Regions from separate parts of the Streptomyces sp. NPDC016469 genome, predicted to be linked through region 3. Evidence: riboswitches for the same ligand, from Rfam matches in the RefSeq annotation. Region 3 holds a riboswitch; each other region holds the start of a gene.

Region 1 (4,558 bases), on a different contig from region 3:
CTGCCCGCGTACGCCGAAGCCGGCTGGCTCACCCCCGACGAGCCCCGCGCCCTCGCCTCCATGCGGGCCCGCGCCCTCGCGAGGAACGCGGCGCGCCGGCGGTACGCGGCGAGCGTCTCCGGCCATCCGCACCACCCGGCGTACGCGACGGTCCGGGCCAAGGAGGCGAAGGAGCGCGGCAGGGCGGCGGCTCGTGCGGTAGCCGAGTACGAGGCGTTCGCGACCTCCCTCGCCTCCCTGCGCCGGCAGGCCGGCCGGGGCAGGGTGGACCCGGACTTCTCCGCGCGCGAGCTGGAGCTGCTGCACCACCTGTGGCAGCGCCGTGAGATCGCGGGCCCCGCCCTCGCGTACGCGGCCCGGGCCACGCACCGGCGGCCGCCGGGCTACACGGCCGCCTGGCCGCCCCGCCGGCCCCACCCGGGTACGCCGACGCCGTACGCGTACGGGACCCCGTCCCCGTACAACGGCAACCCGAACCCGTACGCCGGCCCGTCCCCGTACCCGGCACAGCCCTACGGCCAACAGCCCTACACCGCACCGCCCTACACCGGCGGACCGCCGCCGGCCTGATCCGCACACGGGGTCCCCACACAGGCCCGCGCACGGGATCCGTACACAGGGGCGGTACACAGGCCGACGAACCGCACGCGCGGAACGCGTCCTACGCCGAGGCTGCCGTCAGCGTCGACAGCTCCTCGTCCGTCAGCCGGAGACCGGCGACCGCCAGCAGGGCGGGCAGCTGGTCGACCGTGCGGGCGGAGGCGATCGGCGCGGCGACCGTCGGGCGGGAGGCGAGCCAGGCCAGGGCCACCGTCGCGATCTCGGCGCCCCGGTCCCGCGCCACCGTGTCGAGCGCGGCGAGCACCCGTCGGCCGCGCTCCGACTCCAGGTGACCGGCCGCGCTCCCGGCGCGGGCGCTGTCCACGGTCGTCCCCGGGCGGTACTTGCCGGTGAGGAAGCCGGAGGCCAGCGCGTAGTACGGAACGGCCGCGAGCCCGGCGTCGGCGGCGGTGTCCTGGAGCTCGCCCTCGTAGGTGTCCCGCGAGACGAGGTTGTAGTGCGGCTGCAGCGCCACATAGCGGGCCAGGCCCTCGCGTTCGGAGAATGCGAGGGAGGCGCGCAGCCGGGCGGGGCTGATGTTGGAGGCGGCGATCTCGCGGACCTTGCCCTCCTTCACCAGCTCGTCGAGGGCGGTGATGATCTCCTCGACCGGGACGGTCTCGTCATCGAAGTGCGTGTAGTACAGGTCGATGTGGTCCGTGCCGAGGCGGCGCAGCGACTCCTCGGCGGCGGACTTGATCGTGGGCGCCGAAAGGCCCTTGTAGCCGGGGAGGGCACCGACCTTGGTGGCCACCACGACCTCGGACCGGTTGCCGCGCGACGCGAGCCACTTGCCGATGACCGTCTCCGACTCACCGCCCTCGTTGCCGGGAACCCAGTGCGAGTAGGCGTCGGCGGTGTCCACGAAGTTGCCGCCGGCCGCCGCGTACGCGTCCAGGACGGCGAAGGACCGGTCCTCGTCCGCGGTCCAGCCGAAGACGTTTCCACCGAGGCAGAGGGGGAAGACCTGGAGGCCGGACGGGCCGAGATTGCGCAGTGAAGTCATAGGTGGAACAACGGTTTCCGGAGACCCCGCTATTCCGCATACATCCGGCCTGGCCCGGACGAACGTGCTCTGACCGCGGTCACGCGGACCGGCAGCCCTGGCGTCGGGGGTGTGCGTCAGGGCTGCCGGGGTTCGGAGGGCCGCGTACCGGGAAGGGCCGGGGCTTCGGGGGAAACGGACCTCAGACGGTCAGACCGCGGGCGCGCAGCCAGGCCATCGGGTCGATGCCGGTGCCGTCCGGGGTGTGGACCTCAAGGTGGAGGTGCGGGCCGGTGACGTTTCCGGTCGCGCCGACCCGGCCGATGGTGTCGCCGGTGGTGACCTTCTGGCCGACCGTGACGCCGATCGAGGACTGGTGGCAGAACCACAGCTCGGTGCCGTCCTCCAGCTCCAGCACCGTGCGGTAGCCGTAGGCGCCGGACCAGCCGGCCGACTTGACGGTGCCGGTGTGGATGGCCTTGATCGGGGTACCGGTCGGGGCCGCGAAGTCGAGGCCCGTGTGGTAGCCGGAGGACCACATCGAGCCGGCCTCGCCGAACGTCGAGGTGATCGTGTACGAGGAGGTGGGGATGGCGTAGCCGGCGGCGAGCTTGGCCAGGCGCAGGGCCTCGGCCTTCTTCTTCGCCTCCTCCGCCGCCTTCTTCTTCTCGGCGGCGGCCTTGGCCTCGGCCTCGTCCTGCTGCTTCTTCGCCTCGGCGGCCGCCTTCTCGGCAGCGGCCTTCTCCTCGGCTGCCTTCGCCTCGGCGTCGGCGGCGCCCTGCTGCTGCTCGGCCTGCTGGAGGATGCGGGCGCGCAGCGCCTCGCCGGCGTCCGTGGTGCCCTGCTCGGCCTCGGCGGTGGTGATGCCTGCGGTGGTCAGCGGGGCGGTGGCGGGGGCGGCGGCGGGGGTTTCGGCCTCGCTCTCGCCGGAGAACAACGCACCCACGCCAGGAAGGGACTTGGCGTCGGGAAGATTGTCCGCGATGGAATCGGGAAGAGAGATGGAGACCGGCGGTTTGCTCTGCGCGGTGGCCATGCCCCCCGCGCCGACGGCCGCGATGACACCGACGCCGAGGACGGTGGAGCTACGGGCCAGACCATTGCGCTGCTTGGCGACACGGTGCTTGCCACGGACGGGACGGACGGACTCCTCGGTGGGGTTCCATTCCTCCCAGGCCCGCTCGGAGTCGGCATCGTCGGCGCGGAAACCGCTGCCGAAACCGGCGCCGGTGCCGAAGCCGTTGCCCCGATCGGTCATGGAGTCGCTTCCCTGTTCCGGGAAGTACGCGGTGCCGGGGCCGGACGCGAAGTCGGCGCCGTACTCGGGCACGAACCGGGAAGGTGATTCGGGGGCAGGCTTGTTGGACGCCACGCGGGCGCACTCCTTTCCTTCCTTCTCGCCTACCGGGTTAGCTGACGGGTTCGGAGCAGGAAGGTCTCCTACGGGTCCCTCCGCCTCTTGTGAAGACGAAGATGCCCGATTCACCCCATGTAGGTGGTTCCCCGGTTCCCTTGCGGAATTCGGCGCACGCGCGCGGCGCCGTCCCTGACGACGGCTGGGACAACCGCGCTGCGTTATCGAACGTTAATAGACAGACGGGTCCGATTCCAAGCTGTTCCCACTGATCGTTCACGCACTTGGCCTGGACTTTACGGGACACAACCGGGTGGAATCGGGCGAGTTGATCCAGGTTCAGCCACTACGCGTTTTCTGACGTTGCGTCAAATGTTATGCGGAGCGGCGCCCCTCAGTCACGCAGCGTGGTACCCCGCTTGACGATCTTCACCGTCCTGCGCCGGTCCGGCTGCCCCTTCCCCGGCCGGGCCACCGCGAGCAACGCCATGTCGTCGGTCGACTCGCCCCCCGTGTGCAGCCGTACGTCGTCGGTCAGCGCGGACAACAGCTCCTCGGGACCCGGGAAGAGGCGCCCGCGCAGCCGCTCCGCCGGGTCGTAGAAGACGCCGTCGGCGTTCCGGGCCTCCGACAGGCCGTCCGTGTAGAACAGCAGCGTCCCCCCGGCCGGCAGCTCCCAGTCGTCCGAGCGGTCCGGCCGCACCCCCAGGTCCATGCCCAGCGGAAGTGCGGGCTCCGTGGGAGTCAGCGCCTCCACCACGCCGTCCCCGTGCAGCAGCAGCGGGTCCGGATGGCCGCGGTTCACCATCCGTACGCGCTGCGCGCCCGGCGGGATCTCCGCGAGCACGGCGGTCACGAACCCCTCGAACGCGTCCAGGTTGCTCCGCCGTACCGACTCACGCGCCAGCGCGCGCTCCAGCCGCTGCGCCACGCCCTCCAGCGACTTCTCCTGCTCCGCCGCCTCCCGGAACGCCCCGATCACCACCGCGACCGCGCCGACCGCCTCCAGCCCCTTCCCGCGCACGTCCCCCAGCACCAGCCGTACGCCGTACGGGGTGTCAGCGGCCGCGAAGAGGTCGCCCCCGACGAACTCGTCCGCCTGCGCCGCCTCGTACCGCGCGGCCACCTGGAGTCCGCCGAGCCGTTCGGGCGGCGCGGGCAGCACGGCCCGCATGGCCGTCTCGGCGATGATCCGGGCGGACGCCAGCTGGTCGCTGCCGCGCCGCACGACCCGGTTGATCACACACGCCTGCACGGCGACCGTGAGCACGGTGACCATCTCGATGAACGAGACCACCTCGACCAGGTCGCCGGTGTAGAGCCGGATTCCGGCGACGGCGAGCACCGAGGCGATCCCGATCCGGATCGTGGTGCCCATATCGAAGAAGGGCGCGGCGATCAGCGGGGCGGCCGCGAACATCGGGATGGCCGTATAGGAGGGCGGCGTGAAAACGTCGAACACCACCCCGGCGACGATCATCGCCACCGGCAGCACCCGGACGAACCGGCGGCTCACCGCGCCGTCCGGCCCGAGCCACCGTCGTTCCCACTTCCCCACCTGCGGTCTCCTGCCCGGTGCTGCCACGGCCGCGGACGGTACCGCGCACCTCCCCCAGCCT
Region 2 (4,558 bases), on a different contig from region 3:
ACGGTACGACGGTCTCCGAGCTCCTCGGCGAGATGCCCCCGGAACGTGACGCGATCGTGCGCGCCCGCCCGTTCGAGGGTGCGGCCGCCGACGGCTGGATGTACCAGCAGGCCGGCGGCTCCGGCCGGGCGATGCAGGCGCTGCGCGTCCGCGTCCCGTACGGAGCCCAGGGCGACCTGGTCCGCGTCCACCCCGGCGAGGAATGGCTGTACGTCCTGACCGGCCGCCTCCGGGTCACGCTCGGCGAGACGGTGCACGACCTCGGTCCCGGGGACGGCGCGCACTTCGACTCGCTCACCCCGCACCGGATCGCGGCTCCCGAACCCGAGGGCTCCGAGCTGCTCTTCGTGCACACCCTGCTGCAGAGCCCCGCCGCCGACCTGTGCCTCGGCGGCCCGGTCCACCGCAGCTGAGACGTTTCCGCCGCCGGACCCCCGGCAGCCCTCCCCGGCAGCCAGAGAGGCCAGTCATGTCCGATTCAGAGAATTACGACCCGCTCACCCCGGCCCCGCGCCCCGGCGCCGACACCCATGAGAAGAAGATGCCGCGGGGACTCGTCATCCGGCTCTTCGCCTACCTCGTGGCCGGGCACGTCATCGCCGCGTTCCTGTACCTGCTCTTCGCGGTCGGCATGCACAACCAGTAGGCCGAGCCGCCTCAGCTCTCGTCGAGGAGCCGGTCGCGCAACTGCTCACGGGTGGCGGGCGTGAGCTTCAGCCCGTCGGTGAGATAGCGGTCGGTGCCGCCCCAGGTCTCGTCGATGGCGGCGAAGGCCGCGGCGAGATAGTCGGGCTGGGCGCCGAAGAGCGGGTTCAGCAGCTCCAGCACCTCCGGGGACATCCCGGCCGCCGAGGTGTCGCTGCGCCGGATGCGGTAGCGGCGGTGCGCGTCGTTCGACTTCAGGTAGTCGGCCTCGATGGTCTCTCGCCCGACGCCCACCGCCAGCAGCGTCACCGCGATCGACAGCCCGGCCCGGTCCTTGCCGGCCGCGCAGTGCATCAGGGCGGGCACGCTGTCCTCGGCCAGGGCGTGCAGCACCCGGCTGTGCTCGGCGGTGCGCTCCAGGATGATCGAGCGGTACGAGGCGACCATCCGGCGGGTCCCCTTGCCGTCGGCCAGGATCGAGCGCAGCTGTGCCAGGTCGCCGTCGCGCACCATCCGCCAGAATTCCGCCCCGTCCGCCGGGTCGCTGAGCGGGATGCTCACATTCCGTACGCCCGGCAGCTCGATGTCCAGGCCGTCCAGCTTGTGGTCCGCCGCGTTGCGGAAGTCGAAGACCGTGTGCAGGCCGAGCCCGCCGAGGAACGCCGCGTCCTCGGCCGTGGCGTGCGCCAGGTGACCGCTGCGGTACAGACGGCCGTGCCGTATGCGGCGGCCGTCGGTGGTGGGCAGGCCGCCCACGTCCCGGAAGTTGCGGACACCGGTGAGAACGGGCTCCGTCGGCGGGGTCTGCGGCAGCTGCTGCGTCACGGTCACTCCTGGAGGCTCTGCCCCGGCGCGTATCGCCGACGGGCCCACGACCGCGACGATACGACATCGGTTCCTGGGGCAATCATTTCGGCCGCCCGCTCCGCGCCGATGCGGACGACAGGCGCGACATGTCCGTATTGCCGGTATATGCCGAACTTGCCCCGGTTGTGCGGGAGATGATCACCCGCTCGTGAGCGGGATCATATCCGTGACGGTGTGTGCTGGCGCCCCGGCTGGGTATTCCCCGTGCCGCGCGGAAAGCCAAGATCCGTAATCCACGGAGTGTGACCGGAATTCGGCACCGCAATTCCCCTGCGGAATCCGGTGCGGAAGCTGTGGCTTGTTTCCGCCGTCCCGGCTCGCTTACGTTCCATGTCCACCCGGACGGAACGCCCAATCCTGCCGCCGTCCGGGATTCGCACCCACTCACCGTGTGGCAGGAGCGGGGGAACCAGGTAAGCCGCCGACCGGGACGACCGGACGGCTAGGGGTGAAGTCGCGCCAGGCGCGGCCGGGCATCTCCAGCCCGAACCCGACAGCTCACCTCGCAGGCGCCGGAGAGGAAATTCTTCATGCCCAACTCGGGTAAGCACCGCCGTCCCAAGTCCAGCACCATAGCCCGCGGCGTCGTCGCCGCGAGCGCCGGCGGCGCCGTCATCGCGCTTCCGCTGCTCGGCGCCACCGGTGCCCACGCCGCGGAGCAGTCCGCCCCGGCCACGTCGCAGTCGGCCGCCGCGCACACCGCCCCGGCCAAGCCCGCGAAGAACACCGGCACCACCACCTACTCCGTGGTCTCCGGCGACTACCTGTCGAAGATCGCGGCCCAGCACCACCTCAAGGGCGGCTGGCACAAGCTGTACCAGGACAACCGCGAGGTCGTCGGCGAGAACCCGAGCCTGATCTTCCCGGGCATGAAGCTGACCCTCGGCGCCAAGGCGGCCCCCGCCGCCGCCACCCCGTCCAAGGCCCCCGCCGAGACGGCGGAGAAGACCGGGACGAAGGCCGCGCCCAAGGCCGAGACGAAGGTCGAGACCAAGACCGAGGCGCAGACGGAGGCCAAGACCGAGGCCCCGGCCGCCCAGGACAACGCCTCCGGCTACGTCCACCCGGTCCCGGGCAACCACACCACCGCCTACCGCGCCTCCGGTGCCAACTGGTCCAGCGGCAGCCACACCGGCATAGACTTCCCCGTCGCCACCGGCACCAGCGTGAAGGCCATCACCTCCGGCACCGTCGTCACCGCCGGCTGGGGCGGCGCCTACGGCAACCAGGTCGTCATCAAGCACGCCGACGGCCACTACTCCCAGTACGGCCACATGTCCTCGCTCTCCGTCTCGGCGGGCCAGACCGTGACCGCGGGCCAGCAGGTCGGCCTCTCCGGCTCCACCGGCAACGCCACCGGCCCGCACCTCCACTTCGAGGTCCGCACCGGCCCGGAGTACGGCTCGGACATCGACCCGATCGCCTACCTGGCGTCGCACGGGATCTACGTCTGATCCAGGCAGTACCGGCCCGGTGATCCGGGTCACTGAACGGCACAGAGGGACGACGCACGGCGGTGCGTCGTCCCTCTGCTTATTCCCCCTTTACCGAAAACTGACCGGGTGGTTTATCTCACCACCCGTCAACCCCTTATTACGGTCGCGTAGGTCACATTCCGGGGTGCAGGATATGCGGTTGTGGCAGACGATTCGAACAACCTTCAACAGGGCGTCATCGACCGACAGGGCGCCATCGGGTCGTACGCGGCGATTGGCGACAGCTTCACCGAGGGAGTCGGCGACCCCGGCCCGGACGGAACGTTCGTCGGCTGGGCCGACCGGCTCGCGGTACTCCTCGCGGACCGGCTCCCGGAGCCCGGCCCGGCGACCGGTGCCGGCTTCCGGTACGCCAATCTCGCCGTACGAGGACGCCTCCTCGACCAGATAGTCGAGGAGCAGGTGCCCCGCGCCAAGGAACTCGCCCCCGATCTGGTGAGCTTCTGCGCCGGCGGCAACGACATCATCCGGCCGGGCACCGACCCGGACGACGTGGCCGAACGCTTCGAGCGGGCGGTCGCCGACCTCACGCGGTCGGTCGGCACCGTCATGGTCACCACCGGCTTCGACACCCGTGGCATCCCCGTGCTGCGCCATCTGCGCGGCAAGATCGCCACCTACACCGCCCACGTCCGGGCCATCGCCGACCGCTACGACTGCCCGGTCCTCGACCTGTGGTCGCTGCGCTCGGTGCAGGACCGGCGCGCCTGGGACGGCGACCGGCTCCACCTGTCGCCCGAGGGACACACCCGGGTCGCGCTCCGCGCCGCCCAGGTCCTCGGCCTCGGCGTACCGGCCGACCCGGACCAGCCGTGGCCGCCGCAGCCCCCGCGCGGCACGCTGGAGATCCGCCGCGACGACATCCACTGGGCGCGCGAATACCTGGTCCCGTGGATCGGGCGGCGGCTGCGCGGCGAGTCCTCCGGGGACCACGTCGAGCCGAAGCGGCCGGACCTGCTCCCGCTCTGACCGGCCGCCTCCGCTGTCCTCAGCCGCCCCGCGACCGCGTCGCGGCGACCGGGGACAGCGGCAGCGTCGCCGGTATCCGCTCCAGGACCCCGCCCGCGAAGACGTCGTACAGCGGCAGCGTCTCCAGGTGCACATAGCCGATGTGGCAGTCGCAGACGGCGAGCGGGCAGGCTTTCGGCCCCAGCGCCCGGCGGTAACTGCCGTCGTACAGATTGCCCAGCTCCGCCCGGACGAAGTGGCAGCGGCGCACCGTGCCGTCCCCGTCCACCGAGATCACCGACTCACCGGTCCGGCAGGGCAGCCCCGCCGAGCGGTGCGGGTGGCGGCTGTACGGGAACAGCGGGTCGATCTCCGTCCACCGCTCCGCCTCCTCGTCCGTGTAGGTGTGCCCCTCGGCGGCGTTGACCCAGAGGTAGACCTCGTCGGCGAGCGCCGCGCGCAGCCGCCGTGCCTCGCCGAGATGGGCGTCGAACCCCACGACGCCCACGCTGTGCCGGACCCCGAGGTCCCTCAGCTCCGCGCACCGGCCGAGGAAACGCTCGTACGGCGTCTGCCCCGGGTGGTACGTGCACCAGAGCGCG
Region 3 (4,558 bases):
CGATGGCCACGTCCGCGTAACCGTCGCCGTCGGTGTCGGCCACCGACAGGTCGCTGCCCCAGCCGTCGCCCTGCTCGGAGACGCCGGGCACGCCCGGGGAGTCCTGCGTCCACCAGACGGGTTCGGTGCCGGGTCCGGCGGCGCCGACGACGGGGCCGTCGCCGGCGCTGCCGTAGTAGACGCCGACCACACCGCCGTCCAGGGCGCCCCCGCCGGTGGTGTCGGGGCGGCTCGGCGTCCCGGTGACGAGGTCGTCGTAGCCGTCGCCGTTGATGTCACCGGAGGCGACGACGGGGCCGCCGCGGAGGGAGCGCTCGAAGCGGAGCCCCTGGACCTGTCCGGAGAAGCAGGCGGACCAGCCCTCCCCCGGGTTCGTGCCCGTGGTCGTCCCGGAGACGACGAGGTCGGCCAGGCCGTTGCCGTCGTAGTCGCCCGTGGTCAGCGACTTCGGGTCGATCTCGTGTCCGGGTTCGGCCGGGATCACGTTCTCGCGCTGGGCGGGCGCGAGAGGCGCGGCGTCCTTCTTCAGCAGGGCGGGTTCGTAGCGGAAGAGGATGAGGTCGTACCGGTCGGTGACGGCCAGTTCGTCGCCGGGGACGTCGGGGCTGAAGTGGGCCGCCGCGAGCGCGCTGCCGAATCTCGCCGACGCGCGGGGCTCGGCGGCCTGGAGCCAGTCGCTGTCGGCCCCGGTGAGCCCCTGCGGCGACCCCCACAGCACGACGGCACCCCCCGCGTCGCCCACGGGCTCGATGTCCTCGCCCGGGACGCCGACGACCGCGTCGTCGTAGCCGTCGCCGTTCAGGTCACCGGTGGCGACGGACTGGCCGAAGGCGTCGCCCGTCTCGGCGGCGCCCCGCACCCCGGCGGTGTTCTGGCTGAAGACGGCGGAGGGGCTGGTGCCCAGGCCGCTGCGGGAGCCGTACTGGACGGTGACGAACCCTGCGCCCTGCTTGCTGTCGATCGTGGCCCCCGGCGCGCCGATGAGCACGTCGTCGTAGCCGTCGCCGTTGAAGTCGGTGTTGCGGTCCTTCGCCTGCGTGGCGCCGGGCGCGGACGGGCCGGCATAGGCGGAGGGCGCGGCGATGGCCGCGCCCGTCAGCAGGAGGATCGAGGCCGCGAGAACGGCGGCCGGACGGTGCGTACGCACAAGTGGCTCCTTGGATCAAGGATGGCCGGGCGGATCCGGGGGGTGCCGGGAAGAGCCCGCTGTCTTCCTGGACGCCCTGTTCGACACCTCTTGTGGCCCAAGGGTTGTACGGATTTCTCGCAACAAGAGCGGTACAGCACGTGAAAGGGGTGGAAAGAAGCGCTTCCGCTTCTTTCCACCCCTGCTCACGGCCCTGCCCCGAGCCCGGGGCGGGTGTGTATCAGTACGCGCCGAAGACGTTGTCCATCGAGCCGTACGTGGCGGCGGCGTAGTTGCACGCGGCCGTGATGTTGGCGACCGGGTCGTAGATGTCCATCGACGTACCGGGCACGTGGTAGGCGTCGAAGGTGGGCTGGATCACCTGGAGCAGGCCCTTGGAGGGCGTGCCGTTGACGGCGTTGACGTCCCAGTTGTTGATCGCCATCGGGTTGCCCGAGGACTCGCGCATGATGTTGCGGTAGATGCCGTCGTAGCTGCCGGGGATGCCCTGCTGCGCCATGATGGCCAGGGATTCCTTGATCCAGCCGTCGAGGTCGTCGGTGTACGCGACGGCCGTCTGGGTCTCGGCGGGCTTCTCGGCGGCGACCGGGACGACGGTGCGCTCGGAGCGGTCGGCGCGGTCGGCGCTCTCCGCCCGGGGGGCGGTGTCGCCGTTCTTCTCGGCGGTCTCCGCCTTGAATACGCTCTTCTCCGCGGCCTTCGGGGCGGCGGCCTCGGACTTGGCGCCGATGGAGAGCTTCAGACCCGGGTGAATGAGGTCGGGGTTGCTGCCGACAGCACTGCGGTTGTCCTTGTACAGCCGCTCCCAGCCGCCACTGAGGGAATACCCCTGGGCGATCTTGTAAAGCGAATCGCCGGACACCACGGAATAGGTGGTGGGGGCGGCCTTGCGCACGGCAATTTCCTTGCCGGCGACGGAAGTCGGGGCCGCTGCCTTTTCGGCGACGACGCTCTTGGCGGGGGCGGCGGAGGCCGATCCGGCCGCGATCAGGGGGAGCGCGAGAACGGCTCCGCCCGCGCTGACGGCGATGAAACCGCGGGTCAGGGACGCGGACTTGGCACGACGGTGCTTACCCGGGATGGGCATGGCGTATTTCCTCTCCGTCGCCTGCGAGGTGAGCTGTCGGGTTCGGACTGGAGATGTCCGGTCGCGCATGGCGACTTCACCCCTAGCCGCTCCGGATTCCGGACCGGCGGCAAACCTGGGTCCCCCGCTCCTGCCGTACGTGAGTGGTCGGGTTACCGGACGGCGGCAGGATTCGGCGTTCCATCCGGATTGATGACGGGACCGTAAGCGAGAAACGACGGCCGGAACAAGCCCGGAATTGCTGATCACAATTGTTTTGCAAGATCAATCAAAGGAAATGCTCATGATCGCCCGCGCCGAGGGAAGGCAAATTTCTTGGCACGACTGGGAACCGGGAGATCGGATTGCGCGTCAGAAACGGCCGACGTGACGCTGCCCACTGAAATCAGAATGTGCGCATGCGTCCGTTTTGAGTGCATCTGACAGCATCAAATCCACCCTAAACGCCCTCAATTGACTTCTTGCCCTTACAGGACAAAAGGGGCATCGCGCAGCGTGCGGGCGGGTCGTGACGCCGGTTCCGACCCCCTGGCTCGCGTGATCACTCTATGGTTAGGCTTACCTAAGTGTTGCCGTCCCCGTTCGCCGTCACAGGGAGACCCCAGGACCATGGCGCCGCATTCCGCCCCTTCTTCCCGTCGTCCCCCCGTCCCCGCCCCCGCCGACCGGGAACTCACCGGCCGGCTGGCCCTCGTGACGGGAGCCGGACGCGGCATAGGCGAGGCGGTCGTGCGGGCCCTCGTCGCACGCGGCTGCCGGGTCCTGGCGACCGACGCGGCCCCGGAGGGCGTCGACGCCCTCGCCCGGGAGTACGAAGGGAGCGTCGTCGCCCGGGCGCTGGACGTCACGGACGCCGCGGCCGTCGAGGCCCTGGTCGCCGAGGCCGAGGACACGCTCGGCGCCCTCGACATCGCGGTCAACGTGGCCGGGATACTGCGGTGTTCACCCGTCACCGAGCTGACCGACGAGGACTGGCGGGCGACGTTCGCCGTCAACACCGACGGGGTGTTCCACGTCTCGCGGTCCGCCGCCCGCCGGATGGCGGACCGGGGCGCGGGCAGCATCGTCACCGTCGCGTCCAACGCCGCCGGCATCCCCCGCACGACCATGGCGGCGTACGCCGCGTCGAAGGCCGCGGCCGTCATGTTCACCAAGTGCCTCGGTCTGGAACTGGCTCCCCGGGGCGTCCGCTGCAACACCGTCTCGCCCGGCTCCACGCTCACCGACATGCAGCGCGGGATGTGGCCCTCCGATGAGGCCCACGACGAAGGCCCCGCCGCTCAGCGCGTCATAGCCGGGGACCTGGCGAGCTACCGCACGGGCATCCCGCTCGGCCGGATCGCCGAACCGGCCGACATCGCCGAGGCGGTCGCCTTCCTGGTGTCCGACCGGGCCCGCCACATCACCCTGCACGACCTGTACGTCGACGGCGGCGCCACCCTGCGCGCCTGACCCGTCCGCCCGGCGCCCCGAAAACGGCCCTCCCCCTGGAGACCTGGAACGATGACTGCCTCACCGTACGAAGACGCCCCGACCTGGCCCGCCGAGTTCGCCGCCCGCTACCGCGCGGCCGGGCACTGGCGCGGCGAGACCTTCACCGGCATGCTGCGCGAGCGGGCCGAGGCCCATGGCGACCGGGTCGCGCTGATCGACCCCGCGCCCGAGCGCCGCGCCTGGACGTACCGGGAGCTGGACGAGCGCGCGGCCCGGCTGGCGGCCGGCTTCCGGGCGCGCGGTATAGCCAAGGGCGACCGGGTCGTCGTCCAACTGCCCAACATCGCCGAGTTCGCGGAGGTCGTCTTCGCCCTCTTCCGGATCGGCGCGCTCCCCGTGTACGCGCTGCCCGCCCACCGTCAGACGGAGATCGGCTACTTCTGCTCCTTCGCCGAGGCCGTCGCCTACGTCATCCCGGACCGGCACGCCGGCTTCGACCACCGGGCGCTGGCCACCGCCGTACGGGAGCAGGCGCCCACCCTGAAGCACGTGTTCGTCGTCGGCGACCCGGGCGAGCACACCGCCCTGTCCGACGTGCCGTGCGAAGCGGCCCGGGAGCCGGACATCGGGCCCGAGCCGCACGACCTGGCATTCCTCCAGCTGTCGGGCGGGACCACAGGGGTCCCCAAGCTCATCCCCCGTACGCACGACGACTACATCTACTCGCTGCGCGGCTCCAACGAGATCTGCGGCGTCGACGCGGACACCCGCTTCCTCGTGGTTCTGCCCGCCGCGCACAACTTCCCGATGAGCTCGCCCGGCTGGCTCGGCACGCTGTACGCGGGCGGCACGGTCGTCCTGTGCCCGCGCCCCGATCCGGCCACGGCGTT
Region 4 (4,558 bases), on a different contig from region 3:
CCATGACGGCCGGAAAGAAAAGGCGGCGCTACACGTTTCCGGCTTTTGCACGCCTCTTTCTTTATTCGTACGCGCCCTTTGTTAATTCCGGCCGCTCGCGGTGTTTACGGCACGTTGCGAAGTCCTCACATGGCCGGCCCTGGGCACGGTGGTGGCGCGGGCGGTGCGGCGGAGCCGGTGCACGGCGCCATGGCGTTCGGCCAGCTGCGCGGCCAGGGCCCTCGCCCGCTCCGCGTCCCGGCGTGCCACGGCGTCCACAAGGGCCCCGTGCTCGGCCCAGGCTTCGGCCGGGCGGGCCGGCTGGTCGACCGCGTACATCCAGGCGATCTTGTGGCGGAGCTGGGTGAGGAGGGCGATGAGACCGGGGCTGCCGGATGCCTGGGCCAGGGTCTCGTGGAACCAGCCGGCCAGGGAGCGCAGGTCCTCGCCCTCGTCGCGGCGGGCCCGCTCCTGACCGAGCCTGACCAGGCCGCGCAACACCTTGAGGTGGGCCTCCGTCCGGCGCTGGGCCGCGCGGGCGGCGCTCAGCGGTTCCAGCAGCATGCGGACTTCCAGGAGGTCGGCGGCCTCCTGCTCCGACGGCTCGGCGACGCAGGCTCCGGCGTGTCTGCGGGTGACGACGAAGCCCTCCGACTCCAGGGTGCGCAGCGCTTCCCGTACGGGGACGCGGGACACCCCGTAACGCCGTGCGAGCACCTCCTCGGTGAGCCGGCTGCCGCGTTCGAAGACACCGGAGACGATGTCGTCACGGATTGCCGTGCATACCGAATGCGCCGGAACACGCATGTCCGAACCTCCGCCTCAATCCCCGCGAACAGCGGCCGATCGACACCTCTGGCGCGACTCTATTGCAATGCGCTCGCATTTCCGATGCCGGGCGGGAATTCATGAATATCTTTTGGCCGCGGTCGAGCGGCGGAAGGTGTGCGGGGAGGCGCGGGCACGGCGATGGCCCCGGCGGGATGCCGGGGCCATCGGTGTGGGGCTTCAGCCCGGTCAGACGCTGACGCCGTGAGCGCGCAGATAGGCGACCGGGTCCATGTCGGAGCCGTAGGAAGGGGTGGTCCGGGCCTCGAAGTGGAGGTGCGGGCCCGTGGAGTTGCCGGTCGAGCCGGAGAGCCCGATCTGCTGACCGGCCGCGACGCTCTGGCCGACGGAGACCCCGATCGAGGAGAGGTGGCCGTACTGGGTGTACGTGCCGTCCGTCATCCGGAGCACGATGTTGTTGCCGTACGCCCCGCCCCAGCCGGCCTCCACGACGGTGCCGGCGCCGACGGCGACGACCGAGCTGCCGGAGGCGGCGTGGAAGTCGATGCCGGAGTGGCTGCCGGACGACCAGAGCGAGCCGCTGGACTTGTAGCCGGTGGTCACGTACGAGCCGGCGACGGGCAGCCGGTAGGACGAGCCCAGCGCGGTGCGGGCGGTGGAGCGGCCGGCGCGGGCGGACGCCTCGCGGGTGGCCTTGGCCTTCGCCTTGGCCGCTTCCTTGGCCTTGGCGGCCTTCTCGGCGGCCTTCTTCTTCGCGGCCTCGGCCTTCTTCTTGGCCGCCGCCTTCGCCTTGGCCGCAGCCTTCTTCTCGGCGGCCTCGGCCTGGTGGTGCTGCACCGCGGCCTGGGCGTCGATCCGGTCGGCCAGGGTGGTCTCGATGGCGAGCAGCTGGGAGAGGCCGGTCTCGGTGGCGGCGGGGGCCGTCCCGGCGTCGGCGGCGAGGGCCGGTGAGGCCAGGGAGCCGATGACACCGCCGGCGGCGAGCGTGGCGACGCCGACGGCCTTGGCGCCGGCGCGCGTCAGGCGGCTCGGGGCACGGTGCTTCCCGGTGGCACGGGTGAACGCCATGGGGTGGCTGGTCCTTTCCTTCCTTCTCGCCTACCGGGTTAGCTGACGGGTTCGGAGCAGGAAGGTCTCCTACGGACGCCTCACCCCTGACGGAGCGCGGACATCCGATTCACCCCAGGGACTGCGTGGGTCCCCGGCTCCCCAGGCTCGCGCCTGACGGGGACTCGGCGATGGCTGCCCGGTACGTCACGGATGCGCGTACGAGTGGCGGACAGCGGACCCGACGCTAAGCGGACGGACTTCCCGCCACCAAACGGACAAGGGGTTTTGTAGCGCATCCCACAGGGGGCGCCGCCCCCTTGGCGAACAAAAGGCGCAGAAGGATTGAAAGTGACCACGCGTGTAGAGGGCTCCGGCGCGACCGCGCGCCGGAGCCCCCTACGCCCGCTCAGCGGGCTGAGCGACAGATCAGCCGGTGACGACCGAGACCTCTCCGATGCCGAGCGCCCTGACCGGCTCCTCGATGCGCGAGGCGTCACCGACCAGGACCGTGACCAGCCGGTCCACCGGGAAGGCGCTGACCACGGCCGCGGTCGCCTCCACCGTGCCGGTCTCGGCGAGCCGGGCGTACAGCGTCGCCTGGTAGTCGTCCGGGAGGTGCTGTTCCACCTGATCGGCGAGGGTGCTCGCGACGGAGGCCGCCGTCTCGAACTTCAGGGGCGCGACGCCCACCAGATTCTGCACGGCCGTCTCGCGCTCGGCGTCCGTCAGTCCCTCGGCGGCCAGCGTCCGCAGCACCTTCCAGAGATCGTCCAGCGCCGGTCCGGTGGACTCGGTGTCCACGGAACCGCTGATGGCCAGCATCGCGGCACCCGCCGCCCCCGAGGCGGAGTCGGCGGCGCCGGAGCGGAGCACCTGGGCGAAGGCACGCACGCCGTAGGTGTACCCCTTCTCCTCGCGCAGCACCCGGTCGAGCCGGGAGGTCAGCGTGCCGCCCAGGCAGTAGGTGCCGAGGACCTGGGCGGGCCAGACACTGTCGTGGCGGTCGGCGCCGATGCGGCCGATCAGCAGCTGCGTCTGCACCGCGCCGGGGCGGTCCACGATGATCACGCGGCCCGTGTCGTCGGCCGTGATCGGCGGGACCGGGCGGGGTTCGGAGGCGTTCCCGGACCAGTCGCCGAGGGTTTCGGCGAGCAGTGCGTCCAGGTCGATGCCGGTGAGGTCGCCGACGACCACGGCGGTCGCGGTGGACGGGCGGATGTGCGCGTCGTAGAAGGCCCGCACGGCGGCGGCGTCGATCCGCTCGATGGTCTCCTCGGTGCCCAGGCGCGGGCGCGACATGCGGGTCGTGGCCGGGAACAGCTCCTTGGAGAGCTGCTTGGCCGCGCGGCGGGCCGGGTTGGCATGCTCGTGCGGGATCTCGTCCAGCCGGTTGCGCACCAGGCGCTCGATCTCGCTGTCGGCGAAGGCCGGCGCCCGCAGCGCCTCGGCGACCAGGCCGAGCGCCTTGGCCAGACGGGAGGCCGGGACCTCCAGGGAGACCCGGACACCGGGATGGTCGGCGTGGGCGTCGAGGGTGGCGCCGCACCGCTCCAGCTCGGCGGCGAACTCCTCGGCGCTCCGCTTGTCGGTGCCCTCGGACAGGGCGCGCGACATGATCGTGGCCACGCCGTCCAGACCCTCGGGCTCGGCATCCAGGGGGGCGGCGAGGAAGATCTCGACGGCGACGACCTGCTGGCCGGGGCGGTGACAGCGCAGGACGGTGAGGCCGTTGGGCAGGGAACCCCGCTCGGGCGCGGGGAAGGCCCAGGGCCGGGCCACCCCGGGGGCGGGCTGGGGGTGGAACTGCATCGAAACTTCAGTCGCGGCAGCGTCGGTCACTGGTCCGCCCCTTCGTGCGCGTCGGTGTCGGTGGCGGCGTCGGCCTCTTCGGCGGCCTCGGCGGGCTCGACCGGTTCGTAGACCAGGACCGCCCGGTTGTCGGGCCGCAGCTGCGCCTGCGCGGCGGCCTTGACCTCCTCGGCGGTGACATCGAGGACCCGGTTCACGGCGGACAGCGCGAGCTGCGGGTCGCCGAACAGCACGGCATACCGGCACAGTTCGTCGGCGCGGCCCGCGACCGTACCGAGGCGGTCCAGCCATTCGCGCTCCAACTGGGCCTGGGCGCGCTCCATCTCCTCGGCCGTGGGGCCGTGCTCGGCGAACCGGGCCAGCTCCTCGTCGACCGCGGCCTCGATCTCCGCCACCTCCACGCCGCCGGACGTCTTGACGTCGAGCCAGCCCAGGGAGGGCGCGCCGGCGAGCCGGAGCAGTCCGAAACCGGCGGCCACGGCCGTACGGTCGCGTCGGACCAGGCGGTTGTGCAGCCGGGACGACTCCCCGCCGCCGAGCACGGTCAGGGCGAGGTCCGCGGCGTCGCACTCGCGGGTGCCGTCGTGGGGCAGCCGGTACGCGGCCATCAGGGCGCGCGCCGGCACCTCCTCGCGTACCTCCTCCCGCAGCTGACCGCCCATGACCGTGGGCAGCGAGCCGTCGCGCGGCGGCTGCTTGCCGTCATGGGAGGGGATGGAGCCGAAGTACTTCTCGATCCAGGCGAGGGTCTGCTCGGGGTCGATGTCGCCGACGACCGACAGCACCGCGTTGTTCGGCGCGTAGTACGTACGGAAAAAGGCGCGGGCGTCCTCCAGGGTCGCCGCGTCCAGGTCGGCCATGGAGCCGATCGGGGTGTGGTGGTACGGGTGGCCCTCGGGGTAGGCCAGCGCGGTCAGCCGCTCGAACGCGG

The links. A riboswitch is a leader RNA that binds a small molecule or an ion and turns the genes downstream of it on or off. The one in region 3 is predicted to bind cyclic di-AMP.
Positions count from the first base shown of each region.
Region 1: another riboswitch for cyclic di-AMP. It lies ahead of ABZ565_RS19525 (M23 family metallopeptidase); the one in region 3 lies ahead of ABZ565_RS17570 (LysM peptidoglycan-binding domain-containing protein).
Region 2: another riboswitch for cyclic di-AMP. It lies ahead of ABZ565_RS05470 (LysM peptidoglycan-binding domain-containing M23 family metallopeptidase); the one in region 3 lies ahead of ABZ565_RS17570 (LysM peptidoglycan-binding domain-containing protein).
Region 4: another riboswitch for cyclic di-AMP. It lies ahead of ABZ565_RS14005 (M23 family metallopeptidase); the one in region 3 lies ahead of ABZ565_RS17570 (LysM peptidoglycan-binding domain-containing protein).

Region 1 covers NZ_JBEYCQ010000016.1:21,296-25,853, forward strand. Annotated here, with positions in the region: gene ABZ565_RS19515 (PrsW family glutamic-type intramembrane protease) at 1-570, shown strand, start outside; gene ABZ565_RS19520 (aldo/keto reductase) at 662-1,606, opposite strand; gene ABZ565_RS19525 (M23 family metallopeptidase) at 1,788-2,957, opposite strand; cyclic di-AMP (ydaO/yuaA leader) riboswitch at 2,969-3,122, opposite strand; gene ABZ565_RS19530 (PP2C family protein-serine/threonine phosphatase) at 3,334-4,497, opposite strand.
Region 2 covers NZ_JBEYCQ010000004.1:40,022-44,579, forward strand. Annotated here, with positions in the region: gene ABZ565_RS05455 (XRE family transcriptional regulator) at 1-413, shown strand, start outside; gene ABZ565_RS05460 (DUF6126 family protein) at 470-646, shown strand; gene ABZ565_RS05465 (tyrosine-protein phosphatase) at 658-1,470, opposite strand; cyclic di-AMP (ydaO/yuaA leader) riboswitch at 1,880-2,039, shown strand; gene ABZ565_RS05470 (LysM peptidoglycan-binding domain-containing M23 family metallopeptidase) at 2,043-2,966, shown strand; gene ABZ565_RS05475 (SGNH/GDSL hydrolase family protein) at 3,150-3,977, shown strand; gene ABZ565_RS05480 (STM4011 family radical SAM protein) at 3,997-4,558, opposite strand, start outside.
Region 3 covers NZ_JBEYCQ010000013.1:192,322-196,879, reverse strand. Annotated here, with positions in the region: gene ABZ565_RS17575 (esterase) at 1-1,147, opposite strand, end outside; gene ABZ565_RS17570 (LysM peptidoglycan-binding domain-containing protein) at 1,368-2,234, opposite strand; cyclic di-AMP (ydaO/yuaA leader) riboswitch at 2,238-2,422, opposite strand; gene ABZ565_RS17565 (2,3-dihydro-2,3-dihydroxybenzoate dehydrogenase) at 2,844-3,686, shown strand; gene ABZ565_RS17560 ((2,3-dihydroxybenzoyl)adenylate synthase) at 3,738-4,558, shown strand, end outside.
Region 4 covers NZ_JBEYCQ010000010.1:130,005-134,562, forward strand. Annotated here, with positions in the region: gene ABZ565_RS14000 (GntR family transcriptional regulator) at 82-786, opposite strand; gene ABZ565_RS14005 (M23 family metallopeptidase) at 997-1,836, opposite strand; cyclic di-AMP (ydaO/yuaA leader) riboswitch at 1,850-2,016, opposite strand; gene ABZ565_RS14010 (pitrilysin family protein) at 2,245-3,627, opposite strand; gene ABZ565_RS14015 (pitrilysin family protein) at 3,654-4,558, opposite strand, start outside.